DNA from 4 places in the Paenibacillus sp. FSL E2-0201 genome. Region 4 is predicted to be linked to each of the others. Evidence: predicted binding sites of a transcription regulator. Region 4 holds the regulator's gene; each other region holds the start of a gene.
What was found. The regulator Rex, encoded in region 4, represses fermentation and respiration genes when NADH is low (regulators of the CRP and FNR family bind a similar motif). The targets are predictions, from matches to a motif close to TTGTGAAATATTTCACAA.
Positions count from the first base shown of each region.

Region 1: a site for Rex is predicted at 1,961-1,978, ahead of NSU15_RS11890 (DUF1641 domain-containing protein). Genes of this name have one in related genera too.
Region 2: a site for Rex is predicted at 2,073-2,090, ahead of NSU15_RS03355 (flavocytochrome c). Genes of this name have one in related genera too.
Region 3: a site for Rex is predicted at 1,254-1,271, ahead of NSU15_RS19555 (polymer-forming cytoskeletal protein). Genes of this name have one in related genera too.

Region 1 covers NZ_CP150154.1:2,716,854-2,720,053, forward strand. The annotation lists gene NSU15_RS11875 (hypothetical protein) at 1-77, shown strand, start outside; gene NSU15_RS11880 (nitroreductase family protein) at 180-797, opposite strand; gene NSU15_RS11885 (DUF2785 domain-containing protein) at 1,021-1,902, shown strand; gene NSU15_RS11890 (DUF1641 domain-containing protein) at 2,110-2,553, shown strand; gene NSU15_RS11895 (NAD(P)/FAD-dependent oxidoreductase) at 2,593-3,200, shown strand, end outside.
Region 2 covers NZ_CP150154.1:743,832-747,031, forward strand. The annotation lists gene NSU15_RS03355 (flavocytochrome c) at 181-1,971, opposite strand; gene NSU15_RS03360 (sensor histidine kinase) at 2,244-3,200, shown strand, end outside.
Region 3 covers NZ_CP150154.1:4,295,463-4,298,662, forward strand. The annotation lists gene NSU15_RS19545 (histidine phosphatase family protein) at 1-132, shown strand, start outside; gene NSU15_RS19550 (hypothetical protein) at 223-468, opposite strand; gene NSU15_RS19555 (polymer-forming cytoskeletal protein) at 645-1,196, opposite strand; gene aroA (3-phosphoshikimate 1-carboxyvinyltransferase) at 1,535-2,899, opposite strand; gene NSU15_RS19565 (Coenzyme F420 hydrogenase/dehydrogenase, beta subunit C-terminal domain) at 2,856-3,200, opposite strand, start outside.
Region 4 covers NZ_CP150154.1:4,470,210-4,473,409, reverse strand. The annotation lists gene dinG (ATP-dependent DNA helicase DinG) at 1-1,644, shown strand, start outside; gene NSU15_RS20335 (redox-sensing transcriptional repressor Rex) at 1,778-2,428, shown strand; gene NSU15_RS20330 (amidohydrolase) at 2,418-3,200, shown strand, end outside.

The sequences.
Region 1 (3,200 bases), 1.8 Mb from region 4:
AGAAAGCTCTAGTCAGTGAAGATGTAGAACGACAAGAACGAGCTGCGATTGCAATTCTTCAGTACGCTAAGCAGTGAAGAAAGGTTTCAGATCCACAGCCTCATTAAAAAGCGTTCCATCCGTTATTCAAACCTCGGATGGAACGCTTTTGTCATAATATTGTTATGCTTCTATAATACTCAGATAAATTCAACGAATTCATTGACCGGTTTACGATAGCCGCGTGGTCTGATTTTATGTTTCTTGTCTTTGCCGATAGTGATCAGCATAACAGGTACCATATGATCGGGTAGATTTAAAGTGGATTGAATGGCTTCCGGATCAAAGCCGATCATCGGGCAGGTATCCCAGCCTTTATCTTTGGCAATCAGCATGAAGTGCATGGCAGACAGAGAAGCATTCCGTATAGCTTCATCTCTTTGAAAAGCATCATTTCCTGAATAAGCATTGTTAATTGTTTCTATCTCTGCATCATAATCCTCTTGGCTCATCGCCCCTAAAGCTTTGAGTCCTCCGTAAATTTCTGGAGCCTTCAGATAAGCATTCTTATCTCCGAGCACCACAATTACCGCTGAGGAAGAGTGTATTTTATATTGACCGTAAGCTGCCTTACGAATCTCTTCTTTCAAATTCTCATCAGAAACGACTTTATAGTTTGTATGTTGAAGATTATAAGCCGATGGTGCCAATCTGGCGTAAGAGAACATTTCCTCTAGTTCATTCTGAGGGATCTTTACCCCTTCAACAAAATTCATCGCAGACCTACGGGATTCAATCAAATCTGTAAAAGTGCTCATGAGTTATTCCTCCATATGTGTATGTATTTGCTTTTTAATTATAAACAAGTGACATTTATAAATAAACTAACTATTTGTTACTAACTCAAAATAGCACAGTTAATTATTTTCGTCAATGATTAAATTCTCACTTCATGTAGCTTAAGTCTTCTAAGTACTTGGAGTGTATGAAGAATAAATACTATGTTGTAAAATATTAGGATGTAAATTAGGATACTAGGATATGCAAAATGCTTTTATAAATGAAAGGGTGGGAATGTTGAACGATACTAGAGAGCAGTTGATCATAGACCTGCAAAGAATTGAAGAGAACGATTATGAGCTTAGAAGTGGAGAGCAGCTAAGGGATTATGTGAAGCTGATGCTTGAGTACATAGGAGATCCACAGCCGGAGCTGCGAGATAATTTGATCTATTCCACCTTCTACAAATGGACGAACGAGAAACAATGGTTTAGTGATGCAGAGCTTCGTGAACTTCTCTTGATTCTCCTTGACGAGCAGCATTTGTTCTATCACATTGGCAGCAAAGAGGATCAGGCTGTGTTCACAAGAACGTTTTCTGTTCTGGTCGTTGCACTTATTCTTCAGCGGCATAGGGAAAAGGCTTTTTTAGATAGCGCTGAGTTTACAAATGTGAAGGAAGCTCTGATTAGATATTATGAGGAAGAACAGGATTTACGAGGATTTATGCAAGAAGAAGGCTGGGCGCACGCTGCAGCGCATGGTGCAGATGCCTTGGATGAACTGGTATTGTGCTCGGAGAGTGATGCTGCAATCAGGGAAGAGGTTCTGGCGGTCATCCAAAGAATGCTTTACAACAATCATCAGTACATTTTTAGCGATGAAGAAGATGAACGGATGGCTACGATTGTAGCTACAATCATAGATCATCATTTACTTCCGCAGCAGTCAATTGTCGACTGGGTCAGCAGCTTGGAGCAATGTGGTGGGTGGCCAAGAAGTCGCAACAAGTATGTTGCTCGTGTGAATACAAAGAATTTCCTTCGTTCTCTTTACTTTAGGTTGCTTCCAACAATGAAGAATCAGGATATGGTGAACGCTTTATTGAAGTCGGAGATGAAATTAAATGAATTTACACAATAAGTATTTAATCACCTAAGCGTATATAAAAAATATCGAAAATTTTAATCAATCGATTTTAATGTAATAAAAATCACAAAACTTTAGAAAAATTCAAAAACTTTGTGACATTTATAACTTGATAAGTGCTATAATAGAAATATGGCGTTAAAAGTTATTATTTTTTATTACTATTAAGCAGCAAAGCTTATTTGCAGAGGAGATTCGGATATGTCAGAAACAATCACTCAAACAACCCCTGAACAAGAATCACCAAAATTAGCTGTTACTCAAGAACAAATGAATGTTCTTGAGCAGCTATTGAAGCCTGAAGTTCAGGAATCGTTAACTGTCTTAGTAGAACAGTTGCCAAAATTAACAGAGCTTGTCGGCGTGCTCACAAAGTCATATGACTTTGTTCAAACTGTCGCTGCGGATGAAGTCTTGAAAAGTGATACGGTAAGTGCAATTAAAGAGCTTGCTGAACCTGTGGTGCATTCTGCGAAGAATATGGCAGCTACAGTGATCGAAGCGCAAGATCGTGCGAATGAAAGTAGCGATGTGATCGGTGTATTTGGTCTAATGAAGATGATGAAAGATCCACAAGCACAAAAGCTTTTCCGTTTTGTAAATGCTTATCTTCAAGTTGCCGGCGAACGCAGTCAGCAGAAATAATATTTTTTATATCTCATTCGTAAGGACGGAGGAAACATCATGTCTAAACATATTGTCATTCTAGGAGCAGGTTATGGTGGTTTACTAAGCGCCTTGACTGTACGCAAGTACCTAAAGAAAGACGAAGCTAAAATTACAGTCGTTAATCAATATCCTACTCATCAAATTATTACAGAATTGCATCGTCTTGCAGCAGGTAGTGTTGCAGAAGGTGCTGTTGCTATGCCGCTAGCTAAGCTTTTTGCAGGTAAAGATATCGACCTGAAAATTGCAAAAGTTAATTCTTTTTCTGTTGAGAACAAACAAATTACACTATCTGATGGTGTGACATTATCCTACGATGCTTTGGTTGTGGGTCTTGGAAGCACAACAGCTTATTTTGGCATTCCAGGTCTTGAGCAATACAGCATGGTCTTGAAATCTGCAGCGGATGCTAACAGAATTCATCGTCACATTGACGAACGTATCCGTGAATATGCAAAGTCTAAAAATCCAGCGGATGCAAGCATTCTAATCGGCGGCGGTGGCTTAACAGGTGTTGAACTGGTTGGTGAAATCGCTGATGTGTTGCCAACACTCACTAAGAAATATGGTGTGGATCCTAAAGAAATTAAACTGATGCTGGTTGAAGCAGGTCCTAAGATTCT
Region 2 (3,200 bases), 3.1 Mb from region 4:
AGACGAGCGTAGCCCCTAGGCTCCACCATAAAAAACCGCCCTGTTCGCAATGTTGCTTACAGGGCGGTTTGCTATGTCATAGAGTGCAGCTTGAAAGTTAGCAGTCAACCTGCACTCAACAAACTATCTTGCACGTTTTTAAGGCTAACTTATTAATAGAGCAGTTACACAAACATAAGATTACTCTGCTACAACTTGTTTGCCTGCAATCCGGCCGAATGTGAAGATATCAGCGATGGCATTACCGCCAAGACGGTTTGCACCATGAATGACCCCTGTTACTTCACCTGCAGCGAACAGCCCAGGGATGACTTCGCCTTTTTCATTCAATACGCGAGTCTTCTCGTCGATCACCAATCCGCCCATTGTATGGTGAACGGATGGTACAGCTTTTTCGATGTAGTAAGGGCCTTTTTCAAGAGATTTCAATCCACCGCGATGTTTGAAATCAAGGTCTTTACCTGTTTTCGCATAATCATTTACTTTATTAATTGTTTCTTTCAAAGTGTTCACGTCAATTTTGAAGAAATCAGCCGCCTCTTCAATCGTATCGGCTTTAAAGAGCAAGCCTTGTTTAACGAGTTGATGGTATTCGTCTTGATGAACTTCGATCGTTTTACCGATATCCTCAATGCCTTGATTCCATAATTGATACGTATATCCGCCTGTTTGGGCAAGGATTGCTTTAGAAATAACGTCACGACGTTCTAATTCCTCAACGAATCGCTTGCCTTCTTGGTTAATCAGAATCGCACCATCGAAACGGGAATCTGCAACCAGGGAAATAACACCTGTCTCAGGATTACAGATTGGATACGTTTGAATATTCTCCATGTTTGTCAGTTTGGCGCCAATCGTTTCTGCCATAACGATACCGTCACCTGTAGATCCTGGTGTATCGGTAGACATATATTTTTCATCCATTTTAGGATTATACTTTTTACGCATCTCTACATTGGATCCAAAACCACCGGTAGCGATGATGACGCCTTTGTTCGCATGGAATGTGATCTTGTCGCCAGTACCCGAAGTCGCAGTTACACCGGTTACTTTGCCGCTTTCGTCCTTGAGCAAGGTTTCAGCTTTCATATTAGTTTTGATCTTGATTCGGTCAGCGTCTGTTTTGGCTTTTAACTTGGTAATTAATTCAGCACCTGTATGACCTACAGGAATCAACGCACGTTTTCTGGAATGGCCTCCAAATTGGAACAGATGATCAGGTAAGAACTCTACCTTGATATCATCGCGCAGCCATTCGGCAGATGCTAGTGCATTGTCGGCAAGAATACGAACCATCTTAGGATCCCCGAGGTTGTCTCCGCCTTTCATCGTATCATCATAGAACAAGTCAGCCGTGTCATCAGTGATGCCAAGAGCACGTTCAACCCAGTTGTCAGGCGCATTCATCTCACCACCGGAGATCAATGTGTTGCCGCCAACAGTTGGCATTTTCTCGAGCAGAACTACATTAGCTCCAGCGCTGTTCGCTTCGATAGCCGCACTAAAACCAGCACCCCCGGCACCGATGACGACAACATCATAGGTTTGCTCGGCTTCTTCTTTATCTTTGCTTCCACTGACTGCAGCGCCAGCGACAAGAGTAAGTCCAGACTTCGTAATTGCATCTTGAATGGCTTCGAGATATCCTTTGCTTGTAGCCGTAGATCCGCTAATGGCATCAACTTTTGCGCTGTTAGTTGACATGACATCTTGCTTGAGCTGCGTATAAACAGGCTCTGCAAGTACTTCGTTTTCCTTGTGCTCTGTTACTTTAATGTCAGTGATCTTGTTATCTAATAAGGAAACTTGTACTTTAATATCGCCATGTTTACCTTGCCCAACTCCTTCAAAGACTTGAACTCCGTTTGCATCTGCAGCCGGTGCTGCCTCTTTACCGCCGCAGGCAGCAAGCGTGAACATAAGACTGAGGACTAGTAGAATAGATAACAGCTTTTTCGTGTGAGTTCGCATAATATCTCCTTCATTCTGTTATGAATTGGTTACATACACTAGGGAGAGGAAGATTTGCTAGGCAAATCATTCATCTCTAGCCTAGACATGAATGTTATTTCATGTGAAAATATGCACAAGACCTATTATAGATTTAGTGCAGCATTATGTATTTGCACAGATTAGCGTTTTTTTGTCTTTTTCGGGCATGTAAGAAACGGATATTGTGAAGGGCTATGATTACAATGAAAACAATTCACTTAAAAATTACGTTAATCGCAGGAGGCTGCTTCTTGCTGCTGTTCGTTGCATTGCTTGTAACAATATATTTTGAGATGAACCATACGGTTGTCCCTTTGAATAAGAACTTAACGCAGCAAGTGGTTACTGCACGCAGTGACCAGATCGATTATTGGTTTAATCAGCGCATCGGTGAGATAGACATGCTTGCTTCTCTAGCTTCGGACCATCATTGGACACGAGATGAATTGCTGCAAGAGATCAATAAGTTCGAGGCGAAAAAGCAAGTAGAGTACGAATCCATACGCGTGGTGGATATTCACGGAGATTCCTGGTCAGCAAGGGATAAGCCTTTTTCGATACTAAACCGACCCTACTATCGAAAACTACTGCTAAATTCAGATTCCAATTATGTGGTGAGCAATCCGATCGTATCCAAAGCGAATGCAGCTGAAATCGTCGTCATTCTGTATCGCGTGAATCCATCGGTGAATGATGAGGTAGCTTATATTGCCGCAGCCGTCTCCGTCAAGAAGATGAAGGAGATTGCTCAAGATGTAATGCTATATGACCAGTCAGGCCAGCTTATCATCGATTGCAGAGAGCTGGGTGAAGGAGATGGAGCGGATGATGCAGCAGATAAGAAGAACATAAGTGTATTTGAGGCTCCAATTCAAAATGTGGAAGGCTGGAAGCTAGTACTCGAAGTACCGAATTCAAGTCTATCGCTAGCGGTGATCAAAACCCAGCGGACTGCATTGCTGGTAGGCGTTCTTATCGGTAGTGCGTTTATCGTCTTTCTGATGCTGCTTGCTTCTTCCATTATTCGTCCAATTCAGTCACTTCGCCAGGTAATGGAAAATGTGCAGAACGGCAACCAAACCATACGAGCAGATGTTACGCGCTCGGATGAGATCGGCGATCTTGGGCGAAGCTTCAATGACATGCTTGTTCAGTTATACGCTGTGGAGCAGGACCGAAAGGAGATGGAACTCAGACTGATTCATGAG
Region 3 (3,200 bases), 170 kb from region 4:
CATTTTCTCAATAAATCATTGCAAGAGTTAGGGGAAATGCCGGATATTCTCTCCACAGCCTTATGTAAAGTAACGCTAACTGACCATCATACTACCATTGATCTCTACGGCGATACTTCACATTATCTTTGAAAAAAAGCCCCACGAAACGTCCACATTATTAGGTAACTGCAAAAAAAGGTAACTCCGATATAAACGGAATTACCTTTTTAGACTTCAACATTACATCTCTACACTTTTGATTACAAAGCTACGGACCTTCATCCATTTTCCTGAAATGAATTCGTCAATCGTTTTCGTCTTCGGTCTAACACAAAAACGATGCTTGCTCCCTTTATCAAATCCCACCGCTTCAAAAATTAAAGCGTCACCTATTTGCTCCTTAAAGAACACTTGCTTCAATCCCAATCTATTTAACATTTCAAGCTTTACACTCTCAATATACGTACGTGAATATTCCTTAGACATATGTGTTCCTCCTAGTAGTGGTAGTAATATTATAAGATCAATATTAAGAAAATCAACCAAAGATCACATAATCATTATCCACAACCGTCTAAACCGGGATACATCTCATCACCTCAATAAGAAAAAACCAACCCATAGTCGATGGGTTGGCTTCTACGTATGAGATGATTACAAAATTATTTAACTTCTGTTGTTCCAGTCACTTTTCCGTCAATCTTTGCAGATGCTTTCAGATCCTCGCTTGTGAAGTATAGGTTACCGTCAATTGTTGCGGTTTCAGGCAGAGTAAATCCTTTCGCTTCTACATAAACATCGCCTTTAATCGTTCCGCCTTCAACTTTCAAATTTTCACTTTGTACAGTAAACTTTGGTACGGTTAATGTATAACTGGCAGTGATCTTATGATCAGCGTCTTGTGAGTAAAGGGCAATCTTACGATAGATGTCGCCATCAGCGGCTCCTTTATCATGGAATTCTCCAGCTACAACAACCTCTTCAGGAATCGTTACATCATTTAGAATAGCTACAATCCAGTTTCCATCTTTGCTTACAGCTTTAGTAAATGCATCTGCTTGATTCACAATCGAAGCAGTAGTGACTGCATCTGTCTGCTCAGCAGCTGGAGCTGAAGTTGCCGCCGAGTTAGTTGCTTTATCCTCGTTTGCTCCACAACCAGCCAATACCGCTACCGAAACCCCGGCTACCAAAATCATTTTAAATAGTTTCATTTCGATTCCCCCTAATTTTTATTATAAATTAATTATATATTAAAATTCTTAATAATTAAGTGAATGATTTCACAAATTTGTGTCAGTATATAAAGCGATTTCATTGTTCTGTCTCGTCTGGATTAAAATTTGTTTCCATGAGAACACCTCTTCTCGCTGACTTATTTAGGTTCTTAAATCTATTTACCCAAAATATAAAAATCATCACAAGGAAGAGTATGTTCATAGAAAAGTTAACAGTTTATCAACTAGTTAAATGAAATAAAAAAAGCTAGAGCACACACAGCGCTCCGCTCTAGCTTGGTAGCTCCACCTTAGATACGTTGTCTTTAATCTCGTCACTGCAAAATTTCAATCTCAGCAAATTGAGACAGATCATCCAGAAACTCAGGATAAGAAACAGCGATACAACCACAATTCCGAATAATAGAAGGCTCTTCCATACTACTAGCTAGAACGGCGGCAGTCATAGCAATTCGGTGATCACCATAACTATCCACGACTGCAGGCGAAGGACTACGACCACCAAAGATAATAAGTTCATCTTCATCATAAGAAGTCTCGAGTCCAAAGGCTGCTAAAAGCTTGGCAGTTGTCTCCAATCGGTTTGTATCCTTATCCTTCAGCTCCCTACAGTTCCTAATGACGGTAGTCCCCTCAGCGAATGCTGATACTACAGCTAACAATGGAACCTCATCGATCAGACTCTGTACTTTTTCGTTGCCTTCCACATGTACGGAGGTTAGCGTTTTTCCTGTAGTGCAGTAGAGATCCGCTATTGGCTCACCAGATATTAGCTGCCTTTCCCGATGTAGCTTCAGATCCAACCCCATCTCTCGTAGCACGCTGACGAATCCAAACCGAGTTGGATTCACACCTACATCTCTGATCCAAAGTTCCTTTTTACGATCCATACTACGAATCGTAAAAGCTGCTAGCAAAAATGCAGCGGAAGACAAATCGCCTGGAACAATCACATCTTTCGCTGCAAAGTTATAACCACCTCGGATAGAGGTAACGTTATTCTGGATTTCAATATCAATTCCAAAATATTTCATCAATCGTTCCGTGTGATCGCGACTCTGGCACATTTGTCGATAGCTACTTGTTCCATCTGCATAGAGACCCGCAAATAGAAAGGCTGATTTCTCCTGTGCGCTAGCTACTGTTGCCTCGATATTGATAGGGCTCAATGGGAACCTACCGTTAATCACAAGCGGAAGGTAGCCTTCGCTTTCGAGATAGGTGATCGACGCTCCCATTTCTATCAGCGGTTGTGCCACCCAATCCATAGGCCTAGTAGTTAGAAGTCGATTGCCGGCTAGCTCGACTGCAAATGGATGACCTGCCAGAACAGACATGATAAGTCTCGCAGATGTAGCAGTATTCCCGATTTCAAGTCTGGCATCAGGAATTCTTAATGATTGTAGCCCCAATCCATAGACAGTTAATGCATTACCATTCCATGCAAACGTTACACCTAATTGGCGCAAAATAGCGATACAACTCTCAATGTCACGAGATCGCAGTACATTATGAATAACTCCCTTCCCTTCCGCAATGGCGTTCATCATAATTGCCCTCTGAGAAATAGATTTATCCCCAGGAACCGATGCATATTTGAATGAATGCTCGTCCAACTTCGCGCTTACCCTCAAGTCAAATTTTGTTGGCAGTTCGGTTTTGTTCCGTACCAATTCCATTCCTAATCACCTCGTCATCCGAGAGTATTTGCGAATATTTCATATCTCTTCCAGGAGCAAGCGGGATTTTTCGGTCACCTTGCGCAGCGTAGCTACGGTAACGCTGGCGCTTGCGCTCTAAGCCAAGGTTGTTATCGAATGTGTAATCAACCAACTCGATCGCATTCCTGCGCCTCGCTAGTTCAATCAGCTTTGCCCCCATCGCAGTTCTTACCATCACCGTAGAGGAGGCTTTTACTGACACTCCAGTTTTGCTGGAATCAAAAATATTCGGGTCCCCATCTGAAATGGAAATATCAGC
Region 4 (3,200 bases):
GAGACGGTAGCAAGCGATACCGATTCTTGTCTCGGTCGCTCCTGTCCTTGGTTCCGCAAGTGTTATTACCATCGGGCAAAACATGAAGCGGGTATTGCTGACGTGGTTATTACGAACCACTCTAAGCTTTTCGCAGATGTTAAGGCTGGGCACCAGCTACTCCCGGCTTATGAACATCTTGTTATTGATGAGGCCCACCATCTGGAGGACGTGGCTGGCAAGCATTTAGGTATGCATATGAAGCATTTCACGGTGGCTCACACGCTGTCCCGATTATACAAGGATAGTCGTAACGGCCAACTCCCAACGCTTCGTCAAATGCTTCAGTCATCAGGCAGTGAGGAAGCTTCTGAATGGAGCGGAGTTATCGATAGAATCTATCCAGATCTGCTTACTGTAAAAGAAACCTGGGATCTACTTAGTGACAAGCTATTTAGCCTCTTGCCGGAACGTAGCGATGCAGCGGCGGGAGAAGCTGGACAGCTAGTCATGCGGTTACTTCCTACCCGTAAACCGAAAGATTGGGATGAATTGGTTGCTTTGGAGAATACTATGAATCTGACATTGAGCGAAATTATCCGTAAGGGTGATAAAATGCTTAATGAGATGCGTGATCAAGAAGGTCAATCTTCTTCAGATAGTTTAGTAACCGATATTAGCGGCTTATTTAAGGATTTAGCTTCTATACGTGAGCAAGTACGGTTTTTTATGGGATTAAACGACGAGAATGTAGTATATTGGCTGGAGGCGAATGGAAATTATCGCAGCAAATCGCTACAGCTATATGCCGTCCCTGTTGATGTTAGTACCCAGCTTAAAGAGCTGTTCTTCGACAAAAAGAAAAGTATTGTGTTAACTTCGGCGACGCTTTCTGTCGATAAATCGTTCCAGTTTATGATTGATAATCTCGGACTTAATGAAGCTGCGGAAGAGGGGCGTCTAATGACATCTCTCCTTCCTTCTCCCTTTAAGTATCGGGAGCAGGCACTATTAGTAATTCCACGGGATTTCCCTAGTGTGAAGGGCAGTGTGGGTGATGCCCGATTTGTCGATACGCTCGTACAGTCACTAGCAGAAGCGGCTATTACGACACGCGGACGGATGCTTGTTCTGTTTACTTCTTACAAGATGCTGCGCCAAGTTTACGATCCTCTGAAAGAGGCTCTAGCCTCACAAGAAATCACGGTGCTAGGTCAAGGCGTGGAAGGTGGAAGCCGCAGTAAGCTGATTCGACGCTTTCAGGACAGTGCTGCTTCAGTTCTGCTTGGAACTAGCAGCTTCTGGGAGGGAGTAGATATTCCGGGTGAGGCATTGACATGCCTGGCCATCGTGAGGCTTCCATTTCAACCGCCTAATCACCCTCTAGCGGAAGCGAAGTCTGAGTTATTACAAGCCCAGAAGAAGAATCCGTTTATGAAATTGTCGGTGCCTCAGGCAGTTATCCGCTTCAAGCAAGGATTTGGAAGACTGGTACGGACAGCGCAGGATCGGGGTATTGTTATAGTGTATGACACTAGGGTTATCGAATCTCATTATGGGAAGTATTTCCTTTATTCGTTGCCTGGCCCGAAAATGGAACATATGCTTACGGATCAAATGGTTCCTCGTATAGCAGAGTGGTTGGAAGACGGAGGCGTTTCTTAAGAAGGACATCTTCTGTTTAATTAATCACTCCACAATGAAGGGCGGTATAAGAGAATACCGCTCTTCATTGAGACGAGGTACAGAAATTTTAATTGGATTCAAACAGAATAGTACTTAAATTAGGAGGTAAATTATGAAATCGGATAAAATATCAGAAGCCGTTGTTCGCAGACTTCCTGTATACTTACGTTTCTTGAATGATCTCCAGAAACGTGAAATATTAACCGTTTCCTCGCAAGAATTAGGACAAAAACTTGATCTGAATCCCGCTCAAATCCGTAAAGATTTAGCGTATTTTGGAGACTTCGGTAGAAAAGGTATCGGGTATGACGTAACTTATCTTATTGAGAAAATCCGTCATATTTTGAAGCTGGACCAACAGCTGAATGTGGCATTAGTAGGTGCCGGTAACCTTGGACATGCATTATCTAATTATAATGCTTATCTGAAGGATACTATGAAGATTACCGCTATATTTGACTCTTATGCACCTAAGGTAGGGCGGAAAATCAACTCTCTTACGGTTCAACCCATGGAGGAGCTAGGTCAGACAGTTCGTGAGCAAGGCATTCGAATTGGGATTATTACAGTACCTGACTCAGAAGCGCAGAATGTAGCAGATATTCTTATTGAATCTGGCATTGAGGCGATTTTGAATTTTGCACCAGTGATTCTAAAAACACCACCGAATATCCGGGTTCATGCAGCCGATTTTACAACGGATTTGCAAAGCCTTGCTTATTATTTGAAAGACGGAAAGGAAGAAAGCGGAAATGAAGAGTAGTAAAACGATTATCAAAGGCGGGCGTTTTCTTATTCCGGGAACGGATGAGCCTGTTCTTAGTGGATATATGACTATTGAAGATGATTTGATCACTTACATAGGAAAAGAAGAGCCTCTGATGGAAGAAGGTGTGCAAGTTGTTGATGGCAGTCGTCTGTTGTTTATGCCTGGTCTGGTAAACACACACGGCCATGCTGCAATGTCATTGCTTCGTGGTTATGGAGATGATTTGGCGCTTCAAGTGTGGCTTCAGGAAAAAATGTGGCCGATGGAAGAGAAGTTCACCGGAGAAGATGTATACTGGGGAACCTCCTTGTCTGTTCTGGAAATGCTGAAAGGTGGCACTACAACCTTCCTGGATATGTATGATCATATGGATCGAGTAGCTGAGGTGGTCGAATTATCAGGCATCCGTTCCGTATTGATGAGAGGCGTAATCGGTCTTTGTCCAGAGGAAGTACAGAATCACAAGCTTGCGGAAGCGATTTCTTTTGCACGGAACTGGCATGGAAAGGCTGACGGTAGAATTACAACGATGATCTCGCCACACGCTCCATATACTTGCCCACCGGATTTCTTTGTTAAGTTTGTACAGGCGGCGCATGATTTGGATTTACCGATGCATACACATATGTCCGAAACGAATCGCGAAGTGGAGCAGAATGTAGTGGATTACGGCCTGCGGCCTGTAGCGCATTTAGAGAAGCTTGGAATGTTCACACGTCCGTCTATTGTTGCTCATGGCGTTCATTTGAATGATGAAGAGATCGAG